4 regions of the Alteromonas sp. S015 genome follow, and region 4 is predicted to be linked to each of the others. Evidence: predicted binding sites of a transcription regulator. Region 4 holds the regulator's gene; each other region holds the start of a gene.
What was found. Region 4 encodes sigma-54, which starts transcription at its own class of promoters, with help from an activator protein. Its sites were predicted from a motif close to GTTGGCACGNNNNTNGNNT; they were not measured.

Region 1: the regulator sigma-54 is predicted to act here: its motif matches at 4,158-4,176, upstream of V7R42_RS18290 (DUF2884 family protein).
Region 2: the regulator sigma-54 is predicted to act here: its motif matches at 1,260-1,278, upstream of V7R42_RS11705 (nidogen-like domain-containing protein).
Region 3: the regulator sigma-54 is predicted to act here: its motif matches at 3,469-3,487, upstream of fliE (flagellar hook-basal body complex protein FliE).

Annotation. Positions count from the first base shown of each region.
Region 1 covers NZ_JAZETO010000011.1:29,694-35,299, reverse strand. The annotation lists gene V7R42_RS18305 (SDR family NAD(P)-dependent oxidoreductase) at 1-210, shown strand, start outside; gene V7R42_RS18300 (sodium-dependent transporter) at 520-1,941, shown strand; gene V7R42_RS18295 (NAD-dependent epimerase/dehydratase family protein) at 2,165-2,977, opposite strand; gene V7R42_RS18290 (DUF2884 family protein) at 3,210-4,040, opposite strand; gene V7R42_RS18285 (hypothetical protein) at 4,387-4,578, shown strand; gene V7R42_RS18280 (mechanosensitive ion channel family protein) at 4,683-5,606, opposite strand, start outside.
Region 2 covers NZ_JAZETO010000005.1:283,079-288,684, reverse strand. The annotation lists gene V7R42_RS11710 (S10 family peptidase) at 1-1,156, shown strand, start outside; gene V7R42_RS11705 (nidogen-like domain-containing protein) at 1,344-2,600, shown strand; gene V7R42_RS11700 (invasion associated locus B family protein) at 2,654-3,148, shown strand; gene V7R42_RS11695 (LysR family transcriptional regulator) at 3,160-4,077, opposite strand; gene V7R42_RS11690 (zinc-binding alcohol dehydrogenase family protein) at 4,177-5,190, shown strand; gene V7R42_RS11685 (catalase) at 5,473-5,606, shown strand, end outside.
Region 3 covers NZ_JAZETO010000001.1:918,297-923,902, forward strand. The annotation lists gene fliH (flagellar assembly protein FliH) at 1-267, opposite strand, end outside; gene fliG (flagellar motor switch protein FliG) at 307-1,347, opposite strand; gene fliF (flagellar basal-body MS-ring/collar protein FliF) at 1,360-3,054, opposite strand; gene fliE (flagellar hook-basal body complex protein FliE) at 3,067-3,402, opposite strand; gene V7R42_RS04015 (sigma-54-dependent transcriptional regulator) at 3,643-4,980, opposite strand; gene V7R42_RS04020 (sensor histidine kinase) at 4,997-5,606, opposite strand, start outside.
Region 4 covers NZ_JAZETO010000002.1:280,701-286,306, forward strand. The annotation lists gene V7R42_RS05280 (HPr family phosphocarrier protein) at 38-310, opposite strand; gene rapZ (RNase adapter RapZ) at 310-1,155, opposite strand; gene ptsN (PTS IIA-like nitrogen regulatory protein PtsN) at 1,239-1,682, opposite strand; gene hpf (ribosome hibernation promoting factor) at 1,696-1,983, opposite strand; gene V7R42_RS05300 (RNA polymerase factor sigma-54) at 2,014-3,495, opposite strand; gene lptB (LPS export ABC transporter ATP-binding protein) at 3,569-4,294, opposite strand; gene lptA (lipopolysaccharide transport periplasmic protein LptA) at 4,297-4,842, opposite strand; gene lptC (LPS export ABC transporter periplasmic protein LptC) at 4,811-5,389, opposite strand; gene kdsC (3-deoxy-manno-octulosonate-8-phosphatase KdsC) at 5,386-5,606, opposite strand, start outside.

The sequences.
Region 1 (5,606 bases), on a different contig from region 4:
AAGCGCAGATTGAAAGACGTAATGCTTGTTTGTTATCACCCCGGGACGGTTGATACGGGGCTTTCTAAGCCTTTTCAAAAGAACGTCGCCGCCAAGAAACTGTTCACGTCTGAGTTTACCGCTAAACAGCTTATTCACCACCTTTCGGCGCTTAATCGAGACCAAGCTTGTCATTTTATCGACTGGAATGGCGAAGTGGTAACTTGGTGATACGGTCTAACATCATTTCAGCAAGTTCAACATCAAGACTTTTTATTTCACTGCTGTTACCATGCTACTTTTGGGAATGGTGCAGCGTATTGATAAGCCCATAGAGGTAGCAATACAACGCGTTGACGCCACACGTGAGTCATAACAACAAACGCCATCCTGATAATAAATAATACCAGTTCGCTCGGCTCGGTTCTTAAGAGCAGTAAGTACTGACAACAAGTGTAAATTGTGGGTATACGACGTGCTTGTGCATCACAAGGTGATACACCGAACTGCTATAACAATAACTCAACAAGAGGAAGGGATATGAGCGGGGCCAGAGAACAATTCGGATCGCGCATAGGTTTTATTTTGGCTGCTGCAGGTTCTGCGGTAGGCATAGGTAATTTGGTAGGTTTCCCTGTCGGTGCAGCTAAAAACGGCGGTGGTGCATTTCTTTTAATGTACGCTATTTTTGTTTTTGCCATTTGTTTACCGGTCATGCTGGCGGAAATGTCAGTAGGTCGCCATGCTAAAAAAGACCCGCTAGGCGCATATAGCGAGATTAGTGGGAATGAAAAGAAATGGAAGATCGCGGGGTGGCTGGCTATTGCCACGCCGTTCATGATAGCCGTTTTTTACATGGTTATTACCGTTTGGCTTTTCGGCTATTTGTTCGAAGCAGTAAGCGGAAATCTAGACAAGCTAGCGAATCCAGAAACCTTTGGGCTGTTTATTAATTCAGAAGCCATCTTTGTTTATATGGCTGCCGTTGTTGGTGTGGTTTACCTCATCCTTCAAGGCGGCGTAAAAGAAGGGATAGAAAAAGCGGCTAAGCTGCTAATGCCTGCGCTTTTTGTGATGCTCATTGGTCTCGTTATCTTTGTACTAACCCGCGAAAACGCGATGGCTGGTGTTGAGTTCTATATCGTTCCCGATTTTTCAAAAATCACTGCCGAAGTGGTGAACGGTGCGTTATCTCAAGCCTTTTTCTCTCTATCGTTGGGTATGGGTATTCTTATTACCTACGGTAGCTACATTGATAAGCGCGCAGATGTACCGAGTGCTGCCAAGCTAGTGGCATTAACAGACACGGCCGTGGCGTTCACCGCAGGTTTAATGATTCTTCCTGCTATCTTCTCTTTTAACCCAGACATTAATCCTGATGAGCTAAGCGAATCATCTGTAGGTATGATTTTTACTTATCTGCCTAGTATCTTCTTAGCGTTACAAGATTCTATTGGATATATGGGCGCATCGGTTGTTGCAAGTTTGTTCTTCTTGCTTGTTTTCTTTGCGGCAATTACCTCGTTAGTGTCTATTTTTGAAGTACCTGTTGCGGCACTTATGGATGAAAAAGGCGTAAGCCGTAAATGGGCGCTTGGGTCGTTAGGTAGCATTATGATTGTGCTGGCCATCTTAAGTGCGTTGTCGTTTGGTAAAGTTGATATATTAACGTCGTTTATGCACTACGCCGGCGCAGATAAATCGCTTTTTGATGTGATTTACGATGTGTTCTACGACACGATTTTGCCGCTAAACGGTTTGCTAATTTGTCTGTTTGTTATTTACCGTTGGAAGAGTGCGAACTTTAACGCGTCTTTGGAAGAGGGCAGCAGTGGTTATAAAGGCAGCTGGTTCGAAAAGTATGTGGATATATCGTTGAAAACCTTTATACCGCTTATTTTACTCGTGATCTTTGTTAACACCGTTGCGGTGAAATACTTTGGGTTGAGCCTTTTCGGTTAATTAGGCGTTCCTCAGCACTCCTCTAATAGAGTTAGCTAGCAACGACATTGCAACAAACTCTATAAAAAAACGGCAAGCATGAAGCTTGCCGTTTTTTTATCAAAGCGCTTCTTTCGTCACGAACGGTTCCGAAGTCGTTAGCCGCTTAATAAATCTGGCTAAATCCGCCATGCGAATCAGATCACTGCACTCACAGGCCCTGAGGAATAATTCGTTGTCAAACTTAAAACATGCGGTAGGGGTCACCGTATGCTGGCGATATGTTAAGCCTTTCCCAGCTTTTCGTAGCGTCAATTACCTTGCCCGCAGGTGGCGCGTCAGTGTCAGAGAAGAGTGGGGCATCAATGTCCATCGCCTTTGCAGCATCCACATAGTAAATGCCGCGTTTTGGATGAGATAAGCTGCATAGGTGTATAACGTCATTAAGGGGCCTGTCGCAAATGATGGTCGTCAGAGCCCTTACGATGTCATGTACATGTACTAGGTTTATTCGTTTATTTCCTGCATCCAACTGTCTTCCACTTAACGAGCGCGCGGGATGACGGTCTGGGCCCACTAAACCGGCTAGGCGAACAACGCTGATATCAACCAGGTCTCGTTTAGACAATAAATAGTCTTCAATTGTTACGTGGGCTTTAGCAGAAGCTGTTTGTGGCTGTGTAGTGCTTTCTTCGGTAAGCACCTCGTCAGTGGCATCGCCGTAAACCGAGGTGGTGCTGATAAACACAATATGCGCAACGTTTTCGCTGATGGCTTCATCTATCAACTGCAGCATATAATCGGTAAATGATGTGAGATCGGTGTTCCTTCTGCCTGGAGGAATATTCAGCAACAGAGTAGCGTTTGGTAAATGCTTGCACAGCACTGATGCATCATCGCCCAGCGCGTATTTAACCGCGGTAATGCCCTGTTGCTGTAAAGCGAGACACTTCTGTGGGCTTCGAGTGGTGCCAACAATATTGACCTTACCTGAAAGCGCGTTGCCTACATAGCCGGCTAACCAGCCGTAGCCACTAATTACTACATTTTGAGTCATCGATTGAACTCCCCTTCGTTGAGAGCTTAAGAGTACATTAATTGGAGGGCGGTTGTCGTTAATACCTACCATGAACTGTAAAATCAGAAATCTGAATGAGGTGAAATAACAAGAAGTTAGATAGAGACCGGTATGAAAGCAAAAACCGACTGGGTTACAGTCGGTTTCGAAGTTAAGTAATTTGAATTGGAACGTTGTTTCGCTTTGCGATTTAATTCCCTACATTGCCAAACTACATTTTCATTTCGTTGTCGTGGCCGTCTTGGTCATGGTGATCAAGGTCTAGCAAGTTTAAGTCATCTAACCCTGATATGGATGCCTGCATTTTGCCTTCGGCATAATCCGCTTTCTTCAGTACCTTACATAACGCATCGCCTTTGTCTTCTAGCGCAGCTGCTTGGCTTTCTAAGCGATATTCTAAATCTTCACCCCAGCGCTCCATTTTTTGTTCAAACTCTGCCATATCACCGCCCTCCCACAGCATTTGTGTCCCTACGGCAATAAGAATTCTACCCAAAGACTCGCTGATCAAAGATTCAATTTGCGCTTCGAATTCTTGCTCCCAGCTTTCGTCAAACCAACCTGGTTCGTCGAACTTTGTGGAATCAACGCGAATATTGCCCGCGTCATCATAGAATGAGGTGTTAAGCTTGGTTTCAAGCGAGTCAAACAGCTCACGAAAATTGTCGTCCATTTGAGCATCACCCAGTAGTTCGGTGAACACCTCACTTACAGCCACATTGGCAATTTGTAGTCCTTCACTGGCAATATTCAACGTCATAGGAATGGCGATATCAATGTTGTTGTAATATTCACTTACCCAGCGCTGTTGTTCGCTGTCAAGCGATATTGATTCGCCGTTAATGGTCATATTGTGATGGGAGTCAATCGTCATCACTGAGCCGTTATCCATTTGAACCGTTAGATCACCTTGGTAATATTGAATATGACCATCAAGCTCTATGTCACAACTGTTGTTTTGAAAGCTGCTGTCATGCGCAAATGCGTGGCCACTCATTAAAGCACTGGTAAGGGCAACTGAAAGTAATAGTTTCTTAGACATTGTTCATTCCTTAATTTACGTGTGACGCGTTAACGAAAGTGCGCGAAGCAAACTGCAATGCGTTGTAGTGTCACTGTCAGATAGACGCTAGCGATACTCGCTGTTATACCTAAGATAGAGCAATGGCCTTGCCAATATTTAAAGTTTTTATATTTCAAGTAGTTAGTGGTATTTGATGGTTTCTTTATGCTCAGCTAAATACAATATTTAGTGAAATTACTAACTAATTAGTAGTTTTGACTAAGATCAATTAATACCAATAGCGGTACATTTAAGCCAATCCAAGCATGGTGAAATCTTATTTATTGGTGCATAATACCGCCAATATTTTTAAGGGGTTATCACAATGGCTGATTGGATTAATGCAATTATGTTTGGTGTTGCGCTAATTGCCTTTACGCTAGGGCTAAGCAGCATCGTTATGGGCTTTATGACTGCTAAAGCAGGTGCTGAAGGTATGCAGGAAAAAATCGAGTACGGTTTTTTTGGCGTGACTGGTTTAGTACTTTGCTTACTGATGGCCTACGCATTGGCTTAAGCGATAAGCATAAAAAAACCGGCTATCTCAGCCGGTTTTTTTTCGCCTTGAACAATGTCGAGTTCGGTTTATTCGTGGTTACTCTGTTGTTTAGACTCGCGCTTCTACTGAGCATCTTTAGCCGTATTATCGCTTTCTGAACTGTTTCTATAAGCGCTATGTTCTCGGTGGGCAAGCAGCGACAAATGTCCATCACGTTGATAAGCGCGTAAATCGAACAAATCCAGCATAGCCATAACGTGGTCGAAAATATCCGCCTGCACTTTTTCGTACCTCACCCATTCCTTTTGTGCACTGAAGCAGTATATTTCCAAAGGTAACCCAAGTTCATTAGGCGGTAGCTGCCTAACCATGAGGGTCAGTTCTTGGTTTATATCCGGGTGCTTGCGCAAGTACGCTTCTAAATAAGCTCTAAAAGTGCCGATGTTCGTAAGGCGGCGGCTGTTTAGCAGATCAGACTCATCAATGGAGTAATCTCGGTGATAAGCACGGAGTTCATTTTTCTTCTTGTCGATATATTCGTTGATATAGCGAACTTTCGAAAAGCGCTCTAGCATATCGTTGTCACAGAGCTTTATAGAGTGCACATCAATATAAATTGCGCGCTTAATTCTGCGTCCACCAGACTCTTGCATACCGCGCCAGTTCTTTACTGCTTCTGTGGTAAGGCTATAAGTCGGCAGCGTCGAAATAGTTTTATCCCAGTTTTGTACCTTAACGTTAGTAAGGCCTATTTCGAGTATCTCGCCATCTACCTCATATTTAGGCATAGCAATCCAATCGCCCGTATTAAACATGCGGTTGGCAGCAATTTGAATGCCGGCAACAAAGCCTAGGATGGTGTCTCTGAATATTAATAATAAAACAGCAGCAATGGCGGTCAAGCCAGACACTATGAGCAGCGGGCTTCTGTCTACAATTAAAGAAATACTCAATAGTATAGTAATAATTGCAAAGGCGAGTTTGGTGACCTGAATGAAGCCTGTAATAGGAGCGCGTCGAGAAAGCGCTGATGCATTGTACACATC
Region 2 (5,606 bases), on a different contig from region 4:
TCAGCCCTATGGTGTTCAAACGAACCCTTACTCCATTTTGGATGTGGCTGACATTGTGTTTGTTAACCCAGTAAACACTGGGTATAGCCGAGTGTTGCCTAAAGCCGATGGCAGCATGCCGTCGCAAGATGAGCAGCAGAAAATGTTTTTCGGCGTAAACGCCGACATTAGCTATTTGGCAGACTGGGTGAATACTTTTGTAACGCGTAATAATCGCTGGCGTTCACCTAAATATCTTATCGGTGAAAGTTACGGCACTACGCGCGTTTCAGGGCTAGCATTGGAGCTTCAAAATCGTCAGTGGATGTACTTAAACGGCGTGGTACTAGTGTCGCCAACTGACATTGGTATAGAGCGAAATGGACCAGTTAAAGCTGCCAATCGACTGCCTTATTTTGCTGCAGCGGCGTGGTATCACAATAAGCTTGAACCAGAGTTGCAAAGCAAAGATCTCACCGAATTATTGCCTGAAGTTGAAGATTTCACCATTAATACGCTTGTCCCTGCTCTGGCCAAAGGGGGCTTCATTGGTGAAACAGAAAAGCGCGATGTGCTAAAAAAAATGGCGCGCTATTCTGGGCTAAGCGAAATGTCTATTGCGCAAAATAACTTAGACGTGACTACGGCCTTCTTCTGGAAAGACTTGCTGCGCGATGAAGGGAAGACGCTAGGTCGTTTAGACAGCCGCTATTTGGGTATAGATGCTAAGCAAAGCGGCGACCGCCCTGACTATTGGGCCGAGCTAACATCATGGCTGCATTCGTTCACGCCTGCCATTAACTACTATTTGCGCGAAGAACTAAATTATAAAACTGATATTAAGTACAACATGTTTGGAAACGTGCACCCATGGGATAGAAGCAATAATCAAACGGGTGAAAACCTGCGATTGGCTATGGCGCAAAATCCTTATCTGAATGTGATGATTCAAGCTGGCTATTACGACGGTGCTACGAACTACTTTGATGCCAAGTACACGATGTGGCAGCTCGATAAAAGTGGTAATTTAAAAGACCGTTTGAGTTTTAAGGGATATCGTAGCGGCCACATGATGTACCTGCGTCGCGACGACTTAAAACAGTCTAACCAAGACCTACGCGAGTTTATTAAAATGAGTACACCAGGCAAAGGCGTACCTGCTGAATACAAGCGCTAGTACATCTATAAAATGAAAGACATGGATGTCGGTTTTTTTTACATTTATTTAATAATAATCGTTTGGTTTTTTCTATGCTCTTGTATTTAAAGGTTAATTTATATTTGGCTCACACCTTGCTAAACACGGTGTGCTAAAGCAGCCTATTAAATAAATTCTAATTAACAATAATTACAAGGACGTATACATGCTAAAGTCTTCGCGTTTATCCTTATCCTTACTGGCGAGCGCAGCGCTAGCCTTTTCTATATCAAGCACTGCCGCTAATGCCTCTGTACTTCTTTCCGGTTGGGATGGTTCTACCGAAAGTGGTTTTGGTAATTTGGCGATGAATGGTAATGATGATGAGTCATCGGGCGCTATCGTATTTGATTCATTTGAATCGCTTTCCTTCGAAAGCGGCCTAAACTTTTTCGGTACTTCGTACGATAGATTCTTTATCAATAATAACGGTAACATTACGTTCAATAACCCTGTAGGTACATTCACTCCAGACGCGTTTCCTAACAACAACCAGCCTATGATCGCGCCATTTTGGGGTGATGTAGATACAAGCTGTGCAGAGTGTGGCGACGTGTTTATCGGTTCACCCAATGCAAACACGCTGGTAGTGACATGGAACGATGTTGGCTACTATGACCAAAACAGTAACCCTACTAACACATTTCAATTAGTGTTAATTGATAGGAATGACACTGGTGCAGGTAATTTTGACGTTGAGTTTCGATATGAAGACATCGGCTGGACTTCAGGTGACGCATCAGATGGTATACCGGCTCAGGCGGGTTATGACGCAGGTGACGGTGAGAACTTTTTCACTGTTCCAGGCTCTCGAACTGCCGCCATTGCTGACATAGATGAAAGTAACAGTAATACAGGCACGCCTGGTATCTGGAAGTTTGCTATTCGCGAAGGTGTGTTGCCAGGCGATAATCCTGAAAACCCTATTTTGCCAATAGTTAACCCAGAAACGCCGACTGACTACGAATTTGAATTCTCTATTGATGATCCTGACGAACTTGTTTTCATAGACCCAGACGTAGCAGTAGGTTACGACTATATCGTCAATAGCGGTCCCAATATCGCATCGGTGCTCTTACCAGAAGGTTTTGATGACAACTTGTTTGATTTGTTCCTTTGGGATAGTGTTCTAATGGATTGGTTCGATACGGGTACAGACATTGTTGGTGGCGAAGAATACAATTTTAACTCGCCTGTGGACCGCTTCAGAATAATGGGTATTGATATTTCCAATATGCTTGAACCCACGCCTGACGCATTTGTAACGGGTTTAACGTTCGATGGCTCTGGTGTCATTAACATGAACCAGAATGCAGTAACTGTATTTGTACCTGACTCAACACCAGTTCCTGCGCCCAGCACGCTATTTCTTATGCTAGGTGCGCTGTTTGGTACTACTTTTATGAGAAAGCGCAAGCAGTAAAATTGGCACTAAGAAGGGGAGCGTGAGCTCCCTATTTCTGCTAAGAGGTGAAAGTGAAATATTTAGTTATATTTAGTTCGATACTTGCGTCGTTTTCTTCATGGGCCGTTACAACGAGTGATTTTGGAAGTTGGAGTTTGTTGTGTAACGATTCATCGATATGTACGCTTAGTCAGCTTGTTGCCAAAGATAAAGAAGCAACAAAGGTATTATTGGGTGTCAATGTTGATTACTCTTATTCGCAAGATTTTCCAGTTTTAAAGATAAAGCTTCCAAAAAACACGCTAACAAAAAATGGGGTCGGAGTAAAAATTGATGAATTTGCGCCCTTACAAGTGCCTTTTTCTGGGTGCGATGAAAAGACCTGCCAAAGCATAATCAAAATTGATAGTGAGCTCTTAGCGCAAATGCATAACGGTGAAACCATGTTAGTTGCATTTCAGAAGTCTGAAAGCCAGCAGGTTACCTTACCCATATCGTTAGCAGGCTTTGACGAAGCATACGCGAAGCTTAATCAAAACGTTAAAACTGAACCTAATAGTCTTTAATTAGGTGAGTTTTAACATACGCCCGCTTTTTTGAGCTGCGCTAAACAATCCGCGCAGCGTTCTTTTAGCATGTCTCTAAATAGCCTTACTGCAGGCGTTATTGATTGGCGGCTTGGGCAAATTAGCCAAAGTTGTTTCGGTTTGGGCTGATATTCAGGCAATAAAGTAACGAGACGGCCTTTTACAACCTCTTCGCACGCATCTAAACCAGACTTAACGGCAACACCTTTCCCTGCAATGGCCCAACGCTTGACTATTTCTCCGTCGTTTGCGGTTCTGTTACCTTGCATTTTTATTTTTAACGGTTTGTCGTTGTGAAAAAACTCCCATTCGTTATAAACCTTGTCATGTAATTGATAAAAGAGCCCGTTGTGTGTTTGCAAGTCTTTAACGTCTTTCGGTTCACCGTGGGCGCTGAGGTAAGAAGGAGAGGCAACAAGTAGACTTGGCACGTCACAAATTTTAAAGCCGTATACATTCGCATCAGCGGGTGTACCGTAGCGTAAAGCTAAATCGACGGGATCGCGATAAAAGTCAATATTACTGTCGCTTAGATTGAGCTTAACAGTTATTTTTTCATGTAAATCCATAAAGTCATCAAGCCAAGGGGCAATTACATTTCGGCCTAAATCAGACGATAAACCTAGTCTAAGTTCTCCCTCAATTATGCCAGTATCGCCTTTTAAGTTCTGCTTGGCATTTGCCAGCATTGACATGGCTTCTTGACACGTTGGCAAGAACCTTTCACCCGCCGACGATAACCGCAATGACCGAGTAGTTCGTACAAACAATTCGGCGCCAAGAGTCTGTTCTACGCGCTTGACGGCAGCACTTGCCGTCGCGGTACGCATATTTAAATGGGTCGCTGCTGCAGTAATGTTTCTGAATTCAGCTACCTTTATTACTACGTTTAGGTCGTCGAGCAACATGGTTTTCAAAATTTAATTGATAATGTTTCTTTTATTGTGCTGTTTATAGAAATTTTATCAAGCGTATGATGCTGATATAACTTAAAGGAGAGACGAATGATGAAAGCGATTGGCTATACACGGTCACTTGATATTAATGAGCCTAATGCACTAATGGATATAGAGGTCGAAAAGCCCAGAGCTTCAGGTCGAGACTTGCTTGTAAAAATAAGTGCTATAGCGGTTAACCCTGTTGATTATAAAATTCGACAGCGTGTAAACCCAGAGGGGGGCGAACCTAAAATACTTGGCTGGGATGCAGTTGGTGAGGTGGTTGATATTGGTGCGGATGTATCTGAGTTTGTAGTAGGCGATAGGGTTTATTACGCTGGCGATCTAACCCGAGCTGGTTCAAACGCAGAATTTCAATTGGTTGACGAGCGTATTGTCGGTAAAGCACCTAAGTCTCTATCTGATAGCGATACTGCAGCTCTCCCGCTTACCACAATAACCGCTTACGAGTTACTATTTGATCATTTCGCACTTAAGCAAAAAAGTGAAAAAAACGACGACATCGTGCTTGTTGTCGGCGCCGCTGGCGGTGTGGGCTCTATAATGCTTCAGCTTCTCAAAACGCTTACGGGGGCAACCGTTATTGCTACTGCATCCCGTGAAAGCTCGAAAAAGTGGGTACAGGAACTAGGTGCAGACTATGTGGTTGACCACAGCAAACCTATGGCTGAGCAAATTAAAGCTTTAAACATTGGCGAAGTGACTCACGTTGCTAGTTTAAATAATACCCACCAATATATTGATACTTATGTAGAAGTTATGAAGCCTAGAGGTAAACTAGCGCTGATTGATGATCCAGAAATTTTGGATGTTTCAAAGCTTAAACATAAGAGCTTGTCGCTACACTGGGAGTTTATGTTCACCCGGTCTATGTTTGAAACCAACGATATGGCAGAGCAGAGCCGTCTTCTTACTCACGTAGCAGCCCTTATAGACGAGGGTAAAATAATGACTACAGTGGGCAAACATTTAGGGAAAATTAACGCTTCAAATCTTATACAAGCGCATAAGATACTTGAAGAGGGAAGTGCAATCGGCAAGCTTGTATTAGAGGGGTTTTAATCTTTATCTTTCCTTTAAAACAGCAGTTAATACGTTTTTTTCACAGCTAAACAAAAGGGAATTCGACACCTTGGCTTGGAAGCGAATAGTGCTCATAGCCAGGATGTCGAATTTTAGAAAACTTTCTAGGCTTTTTGTAAAAGTGACGACTCAAACAATGGTGTATTTCCTAAGTGATTGATAAATATTAATTTAGTTCATGGAATCTAACTTGCTGTAAGAGTGACACATTACATTGAAACAATGTGAAACGTGTCCAATCTTAAATGACAAGGAAAAATCATGGCTGAATCATTCAAATATGAAGGAAACAAGGGAAAAGGCGGCGAATTACATCAAAACGCGGGGGATGGTTATTCGACGATGACGACAGCCCAAGGCTGCCCTGTGCATGACGACCAGAACTCCCTGAAAGC
Region 3 (5,606 bases), on a different contig from region 4:
TTGAGCATTGCCATCATTAAAGCCTTTTTCTTTACCTTCCTGATAGCCTTCGTCATATGCAGCCTGACGTATGGCTTCTATTTCTTCAGCGGTAGGCGGTTTAATTTCCTCCTCGACCTCAGGCGGCTCATACTTCCAATCAGAACGCTTATTTAACGCGTTTGTCGGTTCATTGTCTCTTGGCGCAGTAGGGTCGTCGACGAAGGGTAAATCCCATTTTTTAGCTTCATTTACTTCGTTTTCGCTGAAACTTTTTTTGGCAGTCATATATATACCTAGGCTAAATAAGTGACGGAGTTAGCGCTCTTATAAGAACTCTTCACCACCCCCACCACCAAGCATGATTTCACCAGAGTCAGAAAGTCGACGGGCAACAGAAAGGATCTCTTTTTGGGCCGTTTCCACTTCACTAATACGCACAGGACCCAGCGCTTCCAAGTCATCGTTAAGCATTTCAGCAGCACGCTTGGACATGTTGCGCATAATTTTGTCTTTAAGCTCTTCGTCAGCACCTTTAATGGCTTTAAGCAGCGCGTCTTGCTGCACTTCGCGCAGTATGGCCTGGATGCCCTTGTCGTCTACATCGACTAAATTGTCGAATACAAACATCAGGTCTTGTATTTGTTGGCTCATTTCTTCGTCTTGCTCGCGGATTGCGTCCATTAACTGACCTTCTATCGCGGTATCTAGGTAGTTCATGATGTTCGCCGCAGACTTCAAGCCGCCCATTTTGGCTGCTTGTGTACCCGCTTGACCTGCAAACTGTTTCTCCATGATTTCGTTCAGCTCTTGTAGTGCAGCCGGCTGAACTTCTTCTAGGTTGGCAATTCGCATAAGTAAATCGAGTCGCACTTTTTCCGGGAACTGCGCCAAAATCTCAGCACTTTGTTCAGGCTCTAAATAAGACAATACGATCGTTTGAATCTGCGGGTGCTCGTTGCGAATAATGCTCGCTACTTGCTTAGAATCCATCCACTTCAATGAGTCTAGTCCCTTTGCACCACTTCCCATAAGGATTTGATCAATGAGGTTGGCGGCCTTATCTTCACCCAACGCGGCGGTTAGCGCACGTTTTACGAAGTCTTGGCTTTGGAAACCAATGGTACTGTAGTTCTGAATTTCTTCAATAAAATGCTTATGAACCGCCGTAATTTTGGTTTGCGTCATATCATCCACTTTCGCCATTTCAGTACCAAGTTTTTGTACTTGTTTAGGCTCTAAGTGTTTTAATATCTGCGCGGCGTCTTCTTCAGACAAGCTCAGCAGCAAGATGGCCGCTTTTTCTACGCCTTCTAATTTACTGACGTCATATGACGGCTCGTCAACATTGGCAAGTTCTTCAGCCATAATCTTATCTCACTACTCGTCTTGCATTAACCAGCCCTTCACTACTTGGGCTGATAATTCAGGTTCATTAGCCACAAGGGCACGTACGGCTTTAAGTACATCTTCATCTTTATGCAGGTCAGGCAACATGAGTGAGCCATCTGGCGCAAATCCCACCTGCCCTTCGTCAAAGTCGGACGTTAACATGCTAATGGTATCATCACCTAAGTCTAAACCTTCGTCCGCATCAAATTCATCGGCGTCGTTAGACTCGTCAGGGTTGATAAGACGACGCAGCATAGGTCGAATCACAAAGATGATAAGCACTATTATAACCAAACCACCAACAACTAGCTTAAGAATTGGTAGAAATCCAGGCTGTTCCCAAAGCGGCACATCTTCAATTTCACCTGCATCCATACGGGTAAAAGGTACGCTGACGACTTCTAGCGAGTCACCTCGGGTAACGTCAAAGCCAATGCCACCCTGTAATAGTCTGCGAATGTTCAGTATTTCTTCCTGTTTCCGAGGCGTTGGTGTCATTGCCCCGTCTTCACCCGCAACTTGGGTGTAGTCTACCGCGACAGAGACACTTAGCCTGCGGATAACCCCAGTCTGTTTCTTGGTATGACTGATAGTGGTATCAAGTTCGTAATTACGGGTCGATTCTTTTGCTGAACGTCCAGGCATAGTTTGCTGACCGCCGCCCACCGCATTTTCTGGAATATCGGAATCTAACGGTGGCTGATTTGACAATGCGCCAGGAATACCACCAACACCACCACCAACACTGTTTTCTTCCATGATCATTTCACTGCGAACGGCAGGTAAATCAGGGTTGTAGCTACGCTGGGTCTGCTCCATAGCAGTAAAGTCCATCGCAACGTCAGCTTGTGCTGTGTAGTTACCTATGCCCAATACTGGAATCAATATCGCATCAATTTTCTCTAAATACTCTTGCTCGCGCTGGCGCTCGATTTCGTATTCTTTTCTGGCACGGGCACTCATAGAATCTTGTGAACCCGAATTCAGCAGACGACCATTGCTATCTGTTACCGTTACTTTAGATGGCTCCATGTTTTGAACAGCAGAGGCTACGATATCAACTACCGCATCCACTTCTTCACCTGCTATTACTGCACCACGTTTAGCGGTTAGCACAACCGTTGCCGATGCTTTCTTTTCTCTTCGCGCGAACACGTTCTCTTTGGGCATTGCCAGTAATACTCGCGCTTTTTGAATACTTGCTATATCTTCAATAGTCGCTGCTATTTGTTGCTCTCGAGCATGTTTTAAACGCTCCATTTCAACACGCTGACTTACACCAAACCCCATATCCTGCATGATAATATCGGTACCTGCGTCTGAGGCTTTAGTTAAGCCTTGGCGGGTCATACCTAAACGGATGTTTTGAAATTCATCACTTCTTACATAAACAATATTGCCTTCAAGCTTATAGTCGATCTGGTTTGCATCCATATAATCGAGAGTTTCAATAAGCTCTTGGGTCTCCATCTTCGCAAGCGGTCGATAGTCAGGCTCTTGCGACCATATAACAATGAAGATAGCGATAGCCACACAGATTACCAAAACAACCACCAGGGCCATTTGACGCATCATATCTGTGCTACCTAAGGAGTCCATAAAACCAGATTTATTCTCTGGCTCATCGTCCATTGCTTGATTTTGATCAGGAACCGTAAGGTTTGTACCTGTTGCTTCAGCCATAACCTACCCCACCTACACTGGCATATTCATTATTGTTTTATAGGCTTCAAGTACCTTGTTACGCACTTGCACAGTGGCTTCAAAAGCAATACCCGCCTTTTCTTTTGTTAACATGACTTGGGCTAAGCTTAAGCTAGGGTCGCCCATTTCAAAGCGCTGCTGAGCTTCTTTCGATTCAAGCTGCATGCCGTTTACACCATCTACCGCGTTCTTTAGCATGGTCGAGAAATCACTTGCCGAGCTATTAACTTCACTCAGCGGCTGCTGTTGAAGCTCATTAACTTGAAGACGAGTCTGTCCAATCATGTTCTGCATTTCTTGATACAAACTATTGGCTTTAACGTCCATAACCACTCCTAGTGCTTTTTCGAGACCGCCTGAACACCGGCGAATAACTGATTTATAGGAGTGAGAAAGCAAAGGCCTTGCCAACTTTAAAAGACCATAATTATCAGATAGATAGCGTAAAAATAAGAGAGTGAGCCAATTTTATGGCGTTTAAGTTGACCGGAGCAACAAAAAACCGCCGCCTTTTTCACTAACAAGGCGACGGATAAGGACGGGAAATGGAGGGCTTAGAAAACAGTTTTATGCGGGGACTTCGATACCATCTTCACGCATGCGCGCTAATTTATAACGGAGGGTTCTAGGGCTGATACCCAGCTTCTCTGCCACATCTTTGCGCTTACCGTTGCACGACACGAGTGTATCGAGGATGATTTGGTGCTCTTGGTAACGAAGCTCTGACCCTAACCTATTTTCTTCTACATGCTCTTGTACCGTTTCAACTGGCGCAATGGTATCTTCATCAATCATCAAATCGCTAGCATCGATTTCGTTGTTTTCACACAAAATAAGCGCTCTTTGAACCACATTTTCTAATTCACGAACATTGCCTGGCCAACTGTATTGTGACAGCTTATTGCGTGCAGCAGCGCTAAATCTGATACTGCCAAGCTCTTGAGAGCTTGCGTGACGCTGAACAAGATGCTCGGCAAGAGGTACGATATCGCCGGGACGTTCAGATAAGGGCCGCCACTCAATAGGGAATACATTCAGGCGGTAGTACAAATCTTCTCTAAACTCACCCGCATCTACTGCTTTTCTCAAATCTCGGTTACTGGTAGCGATAACACGAACGTTGAGCTTAACGGTCTTACGCCCGCCAAGACGCTCTACTTCACGCTCTTGCAAAACACGCAACAGCTTTGCTTGAAGCGCCAAATCCATTTCAGTTATTTCATCAAGTAGCAGCGTTCCGTCTTGGGCTTGTTCAAATTTACCCGGGCAAGCTTGAATCGCGCCGGTGAAAGCACCTTTCTCATAGCCGAACAAGGTCGCCTCCAGCATATTCTCTGGAATAGCAGCGCAGTTGATAGCGACAAAAGGCGCATCACAACGCGGCGACTGGTCGTGAATATAGCGAGACAGTACCTCTTTACCCGAACCACTTGGTCCCATTACCATCACTGTGGCATCAGACTTAGCAACTTTGCGAGAAAGCTCAAGTAACTTCAGGCTTGAAGGGTCGGCAACGATCGGTGTACGTGACTCTATTTTTTGAGCTGGCGCGTAGCGCCCCACTAAATTAAGCAGCACTTCTGGAGCAAACGGCTTGGATAGGTAATCGGTTGCTCCATCACGCATTGCCTGCACGGCATCATCAATAGTGGCATAAGCAGTCATTAATAGCACCGGCATATTGGGGTACTTGGCCTTAACACTTTTAAGTAGCGTTAAACCGCTCATTTCGCCCATTTGGATATCGCTAACCACTAAATCGACGGAGCGCGAAGATAATACCGTTAACGCTTCTTCAGCACAGTCAGCCGCAACAACCTCGTAGTTGCCCAGTAAAAGGGTGTCCAGGAGTGCTTCGCGTAGACCCGCGTCATCTTCAACAATTAAAATGGTAGTTTTAGACATTATTCTCTCCTATGACTTACGCAACATGAGTCAATGATTGTGAAGATTGAGCGTTTAACTCACACGGCAAAGACACGCTAAAGCACGCTCCACCTTCTGGCATATTCGATACACTAAGCACACCGTTGTGCGCATTTACCACCGATTTAACGACCGCAAGACCAAGGCCAGTGCCATGAGTTTTGGTCGTGAAAAACGGTTCAAAAATTTTGTTTGTCAGCTTATCCGGTACGCCAGGGCCCTTATCAGTAATAGTCAAATGCAGTCGTTGATCCGATACTGACGTTTCTACATGTACGCACTCCCCTTTTGGAGTGACTTGGCTTGCATTATGGATAAGGTTTAATATCGCGCCTTGAAGTGCAGTAAGATTACCGGTAATAAATACGTTTTGATCGAAGCCGCTAAACGTTAGTGTCTGCTGCGCTTGAGCCGTCATAGTCTGTGCACTGCCTTCAACAGAAGTAAACAACTCACTCAAGCTGATTTGGCTGACCACCTGCTCTTCTCCTGATTTCGCGAAAAGCAGCATGTCGTTAACCTGACTCTCTAGCTCTTTAAGTCTGTCAGTTAATTTGCTCGCAAATTGAGTATGCGCTTCTTTCCCTAAGTCTTTACGGGTTAAA
Region 4 (5,606 bases):
GTGTTGATTAATTCGTCAACGGATAGAGCAGGCGTGACTATTCGTCTTCGTTAAATCTGCCCTCGATAAGTTCTTCAATAGCAGCAAGTGCATCAACAGCATCACTGCCGTCGACAATTACATCAACCTTTTCACCTTGATGGCTTTCTAGCATCATCAATCCCAGTACACTGCTTGCGTCAGCTTCCTTATCGCCTTTTTTCAATATGATTTTAGCGTCGAATTGATTAGCCAGTTTAACCAGTTGGGTCGCCGCTCTTGCATGCAATCCTAGCTTATTAACGATAGTTAGCGTTTTTTGGATAGTCATTACTGATTCAGCTCTCTATGGCGGATTTGTACATCAGGGTGTATTTCACTAAAAGTTTTGGACAAGGTTTGTGCAATATAAACTGAGCGATGTTGCCCACCAGTGCAGCCTATCGCCACAGTGACATAACTTCTGTTATTGCGCTCTAGGTGGGGCAGCCATGTGGTCATTAAGTTTTGAATCTGCCAAATAAATTTCGTAACCACGGGTTGGGAGCCTAAAAACACTTCCACCGGTGCATCTAGCCCTGTCAGGTGTTTAAGGTCAGGCTCCCAATGAGGGTTAGGTAAAAAGCGCGCGTCAAAAACGTAATCCGCATCTTTGGGTATGCCGTGTTTAAAGCCAAAAGATTCGAAAACAAGCACAAGGCGTGAGCTTTTCTTGCCCAGAATGCGCTCTCTTATTAACTCTGCTAGCTGGTGAATGGTGAGCTTATCGGTATCTAAATATAAATCTGCGCGCTCTGCAATGGGGGCAAGTAGAGCAGATTCGGCTTTGATGGCTTCTGATAAAGATTTATTGAGCTTCGCTAGAGGGTGAAGGCGGCGAGTTTCGCTAAAACGCTTAACCAATACATCATCGCTTGCATCAATATAAACAATTGTCATGGACCACGAAGAAGGTAGGTAGTCTAGAATTTCTACCAAGTCGTCTGGGTTTTTGGGTAAGTTTCTTACATCAATGCTCACCGCTACCTGATCATATTCATCCACAACGGTATGAGTCAGTGTAGGAAGTAAGTTTACCGGAATATTGTCAACGCAGTAATAACCTAAATCTTCCAAAGCGCGAAGTGCGACAGATTTACCAGATCCCGAACGACCACTGATTATAATCAGCTTCACCTAACTTCTCCCTATATTCTGGTTCAATCATATACGCGTTGTTGAATTAGGCGCCTACTTAACGATGAAAAGACGCTTAATGGTTAACTTAATGCAGAAAGTATATCGTCGCTAGTTGTTGCGCGACGTATCGCTTTGATCGTTTCTTTGTCGCTCAGTTTGCCTGCCACTGTGGCTAGCGTTTGAAGGTGTCCTTCGGTTTGCTCCTCGGGAACGAGTAGTGCAAAAAATATGTCTACGGGTTTTTCGTCAAGGGCGTCAAAGTCAATAGCAGGCGTGCTGGTTACAACAATTGCTATCACTTTCTCAAGGCCTGCTAAGCGGCCATGGGGCAGGGCGATACCATTGCCGATGCCTGTGCTACCCATACGCTCTCGAGCCATCAAACTGTTGAGTACCGTTGCTTGGTCAATGTTTTCGTTTTGCTTGGCAGCGATATCAGCGATGATCTCAAGAATTCGCTTTTTACTGTTACACTGAACCGCACACTCGGTGCGGTCCAGACTTACGATGGCTTGTATATCCATGCTTAATTGACTACTAGTGTTTTTTCAGTTTTTCCTTATGCTTGATTACCTGCCGGTCGAGTTTATCAACCATGCTGTCAATCGCCGCATACATGTCTGTATTTTCTGAGGATGCGAATACTTCAGCGCCACTTAAATGAACGGTCGCTTCGGCTTTTTGATTTAATTTTTCAACGTTCAGGATGACATGCACATTAGAAATGTGATCAAAGTGACGTTCAAGTTTGCTGAACTTCGTATCGACATAATTACGCAAAGAGTCGGTGATTTCGACATGATGACCAGTAAGGTTGATTTGCATATTTCGTCTTCCTTATATTATTAAGCCCGTTTAGATAAGGCTTTTGCGTTGGTTCGACGGCGGAATCGATAAAGATTCCCGGTACTTTGCTATTGTTCGCCGGGCAACCTTAATGCCTTGTTCGGCCAACAATGAAGCAATCTTGCTATCGCTTAGCGGCTTGCTGGGCTTTTCAGCGGCCACTAATTTTTTGATCAATGCTCGAATCGCTGTAGACGAGCATTCACCACCAGACTCAGTTGCAACGTGACTTGAGAAGAAATATTTCAATTCGAAGATTCCACGTGGCGTGTGCATGTACTTCTGCGTTGTTACTCGCGAAATAGTCGATTCGTGCATATCTACCATTTCTGCGACATCATTTAGCACCATTGGTTTCATCATTTCCGGACCGTGCTCAAAAAAGCCCATTTGTTGCTGCACAATACAGTTTGCAACCTTCATCAATGTATCATTGCGAGATTCAAGGCTCTTTATGAACCACTTGGCCTCTTGCATGTGTGAGCGGATGAATTGTGAGTCGCTACTATTCTTGGCACGGCGACTCATGGCTGCGTACTGTTGGTTAACACTTAGTTTAGGCAGACTGTCAGGGTTCAGCTCAACCACCCAACGGCCATTCTTTTTGGTCACTGATACATCAGGAATAACATACTCAGGCTCTTTAGTAACTAAAGCACTACCTGGACGAGGATTCAAGGTTTGCAGTAAACGCATTGCCTCGCGCAGCTGATCTTCTTTTAATCGGCTTTTACGCATAAGCGTACGATAGTCTTTACTGCTCAGTAAGTCAGAGTATTCTTCAATCAGTTGTTTCGCTTCAGCAAGCCACGGTGTGTCTTCTGAAAACTGGCGCAATTGCACCATTAAACATTCTTGTGGAGAGCGTGAGCCAGAACCAATAGGGTCGAACATCTGAATGCGCTTAAGCACACATTCTATTTCGTCCATTTCAATCGGCTCTTCCATATCATCATCGTTAACCGCTTCTAAAATTTCATCAAGGGTAACGGTTAAATAACCTGACTCGTCGATAGAGTCGATGATTGCTGTAGCGATAGCGCGATCGGTATCCGAGAAATGAGTAAGGCGCATTTGCCACAATAGGTGCTCTTGAATATCTTCAGTAGTCTCACCTTGGAAGATCTGCTCGTCGTCATTAGATGGACCCGGAGCGGGAGAAGATGAAGCGGAGTAGTATTCATCCCATGTGCTGTCGATAGGCAGCTCATCGGGAAGATCGTTTTTTTCTAATGCATCACCCGCTTCTAGCGTGTCACTAGATGCAGAAGCAGTGGCCTCAGAACCCCCGTCGTCATTATCGATATTGTTCTTTTCTAACTGTGGCTCGTCGTTACCTTCTTCAATTTCTAATAGTGGATTAGAGTCGAGCGCTTCTTGAATTTCCTGTTGAAGATCAAGTGTAGAAAGCTGCAGCAGTTTAATGGCCTGCTGAAGCTGTGGCGTCATGGTAAGTTGTTGGCTAAATTTTAGCTGTAAAGATGGTTTCATCTACGTCTTATTTTAATGCTCTAAATTGAATATACCGGAGCGAAACTGAAAAATGACAATTCAGTTACACTAACTATAGCCTGAATTGTTCGCCTAGGTATACATCCCTTACTTTTTGATTACTTAAAACCTGTTCCGCGGTTCCCTGCGCAATAAGCTCGCCATGACTCACAATGTACGCTTTTTCACAAACATCCAATGTCTCTCGTACGTTATGGTCTGTGATAAGGATTCCAATACCCCTATCGCGAAGATGTTGTATTATCTTCTTTATATCATTAACTGATATTGGATCAACACCAGCAAATGGTTCGTCTAACAAAATAAATTGCGGTTTTGCGGCCAGGGCACGGGCAATCTCAACGCGACGGCGCTCGCCCCCTGATAAACTCATCCCCGTACTATTACGTATATGGTTAATATTAAATTCATCAAGTAGCGCATCTGCTTCTTCTTCCTGCTGAAGTGAATTTAAATCTTTACGGGTTTGCAGTATGGCCATGATATTTTCATGTACCGTTAGCTTTCTAAAAATAGACGCTTCCTGCGGTAGGTAGCCAATTCCGCGGCGTGCACGCTCGTGCATAGGCTGGTGAGTTAGCTCATTGTCGTCGATTTCAATCTTGCCTTTATCCAGATTCACCAAACCAACAATCATATAGAAGGTAGTGGTCTTACCGGCACCATTAGGCCCAAGAAGGCCGACAATCTGACCTGTTGAGACTGAAAGACTCACATCGCGAACAACTTGTCGCGATTTATATGCTTTAGCAAGGTTTTTAGCGCTCAAAGTTGCCATTGCTATTCATTGTCCTTGTTGTCTTTCTTTGACGTTGTTTTACGAATAGTTTCAGGCGTAAATACAGTTGTTACGCGACCTTCACCATTCTTACCCTTACCACCCGTTGCCAGCAATTGCTCAGTAATCATGTCAAATGTGATTTTATCACCTTGTACTTTGCTGGTGTCTTGTTGTAATTCAGCGTTACCCGCTAAAGAAATAGTGCGATTGATCACCTCGTAGCGTATTTCATTGGCTTTAGCTGACACTGGCGTACCGTCTTCAAGCGATTGAGAATAGCTTGCAGGTTTGCCTCGGGCGATAAATATTTCTCGTCCGCTTCCATCTGTTGCAATAACTTCAACCTCATCAGCTTTAATAACAAGAGAACCTTGCGTAATGAGTACGTCTTCCTTGTAAAGCGCGGTTTTATTTTTACCGTCAATAAATTGGGTGTTTGACCCTATTTTAATGGGCTGTGAAAAATCTTCTTCACTGGCAAGCGCAGCACCACTAGCGATGGCAAGTATAAGACTAGTTGCTAGGGGAATAAGTCGTTTGTACATGGTCTAAAAGCTCGTATTCTTGTGTGCGTAAGTTCGCGTTAAACCCGTTACTTAGAATAAGGTATTGTGTACCTAGTATCTCAACGGGTTGATCAGATGTCATTTGTTTCGTGTCTAAATTTATCTGGATGTATTCGGTTGATAAACTTTTGACAAAATCATCGGCAGTTTGATTTTCAATAACAACGCTATTTTCAAGTTGGATTAGCTCATTGTTGTAGAGCGTTCCTTCTTTCGCCGTCACCACCCAGGGCGACGACGCGTTTTCTGTATAAAGCGTGTATTTAGGTTGTTGAAACAATACAAAGCCAAGCTGGTCATAATGTTCCATCGACTCTGCAAACACCTTGTGATTTAACTCCCCGTCTTGATTGTACAGTGTAGTGGTTAGATTTCTCGCTTTGTAGGCGGGCTTGAGTGCATCGTTTTCACCTCTTCCCTGCATTTCAGGCTGCTCTTCCATCCACGTAGGGATGTACATAAACAACGCCAGAATGAATAGCGCAGATATGCTTAATCCTAAGCGATTAAAGCCAAACAGGCTCATACACTCGCTCCAAAAATCTCATTTGATACACCTTTGGCTTGCAAAATAGTATCCGAAATTTCTCGGACTGCTCCAAAACCACCAGGTAGCGAAGTAATCCAGTTTGCATTTTTTGCCACGTAAGGATGGGCATCGGCAACCGCAATTTTGACCGCTACGTGATTAAACATACCCGTATCTGGCATGTCATCACCAACCGCAGCTACTTCATCAGTGT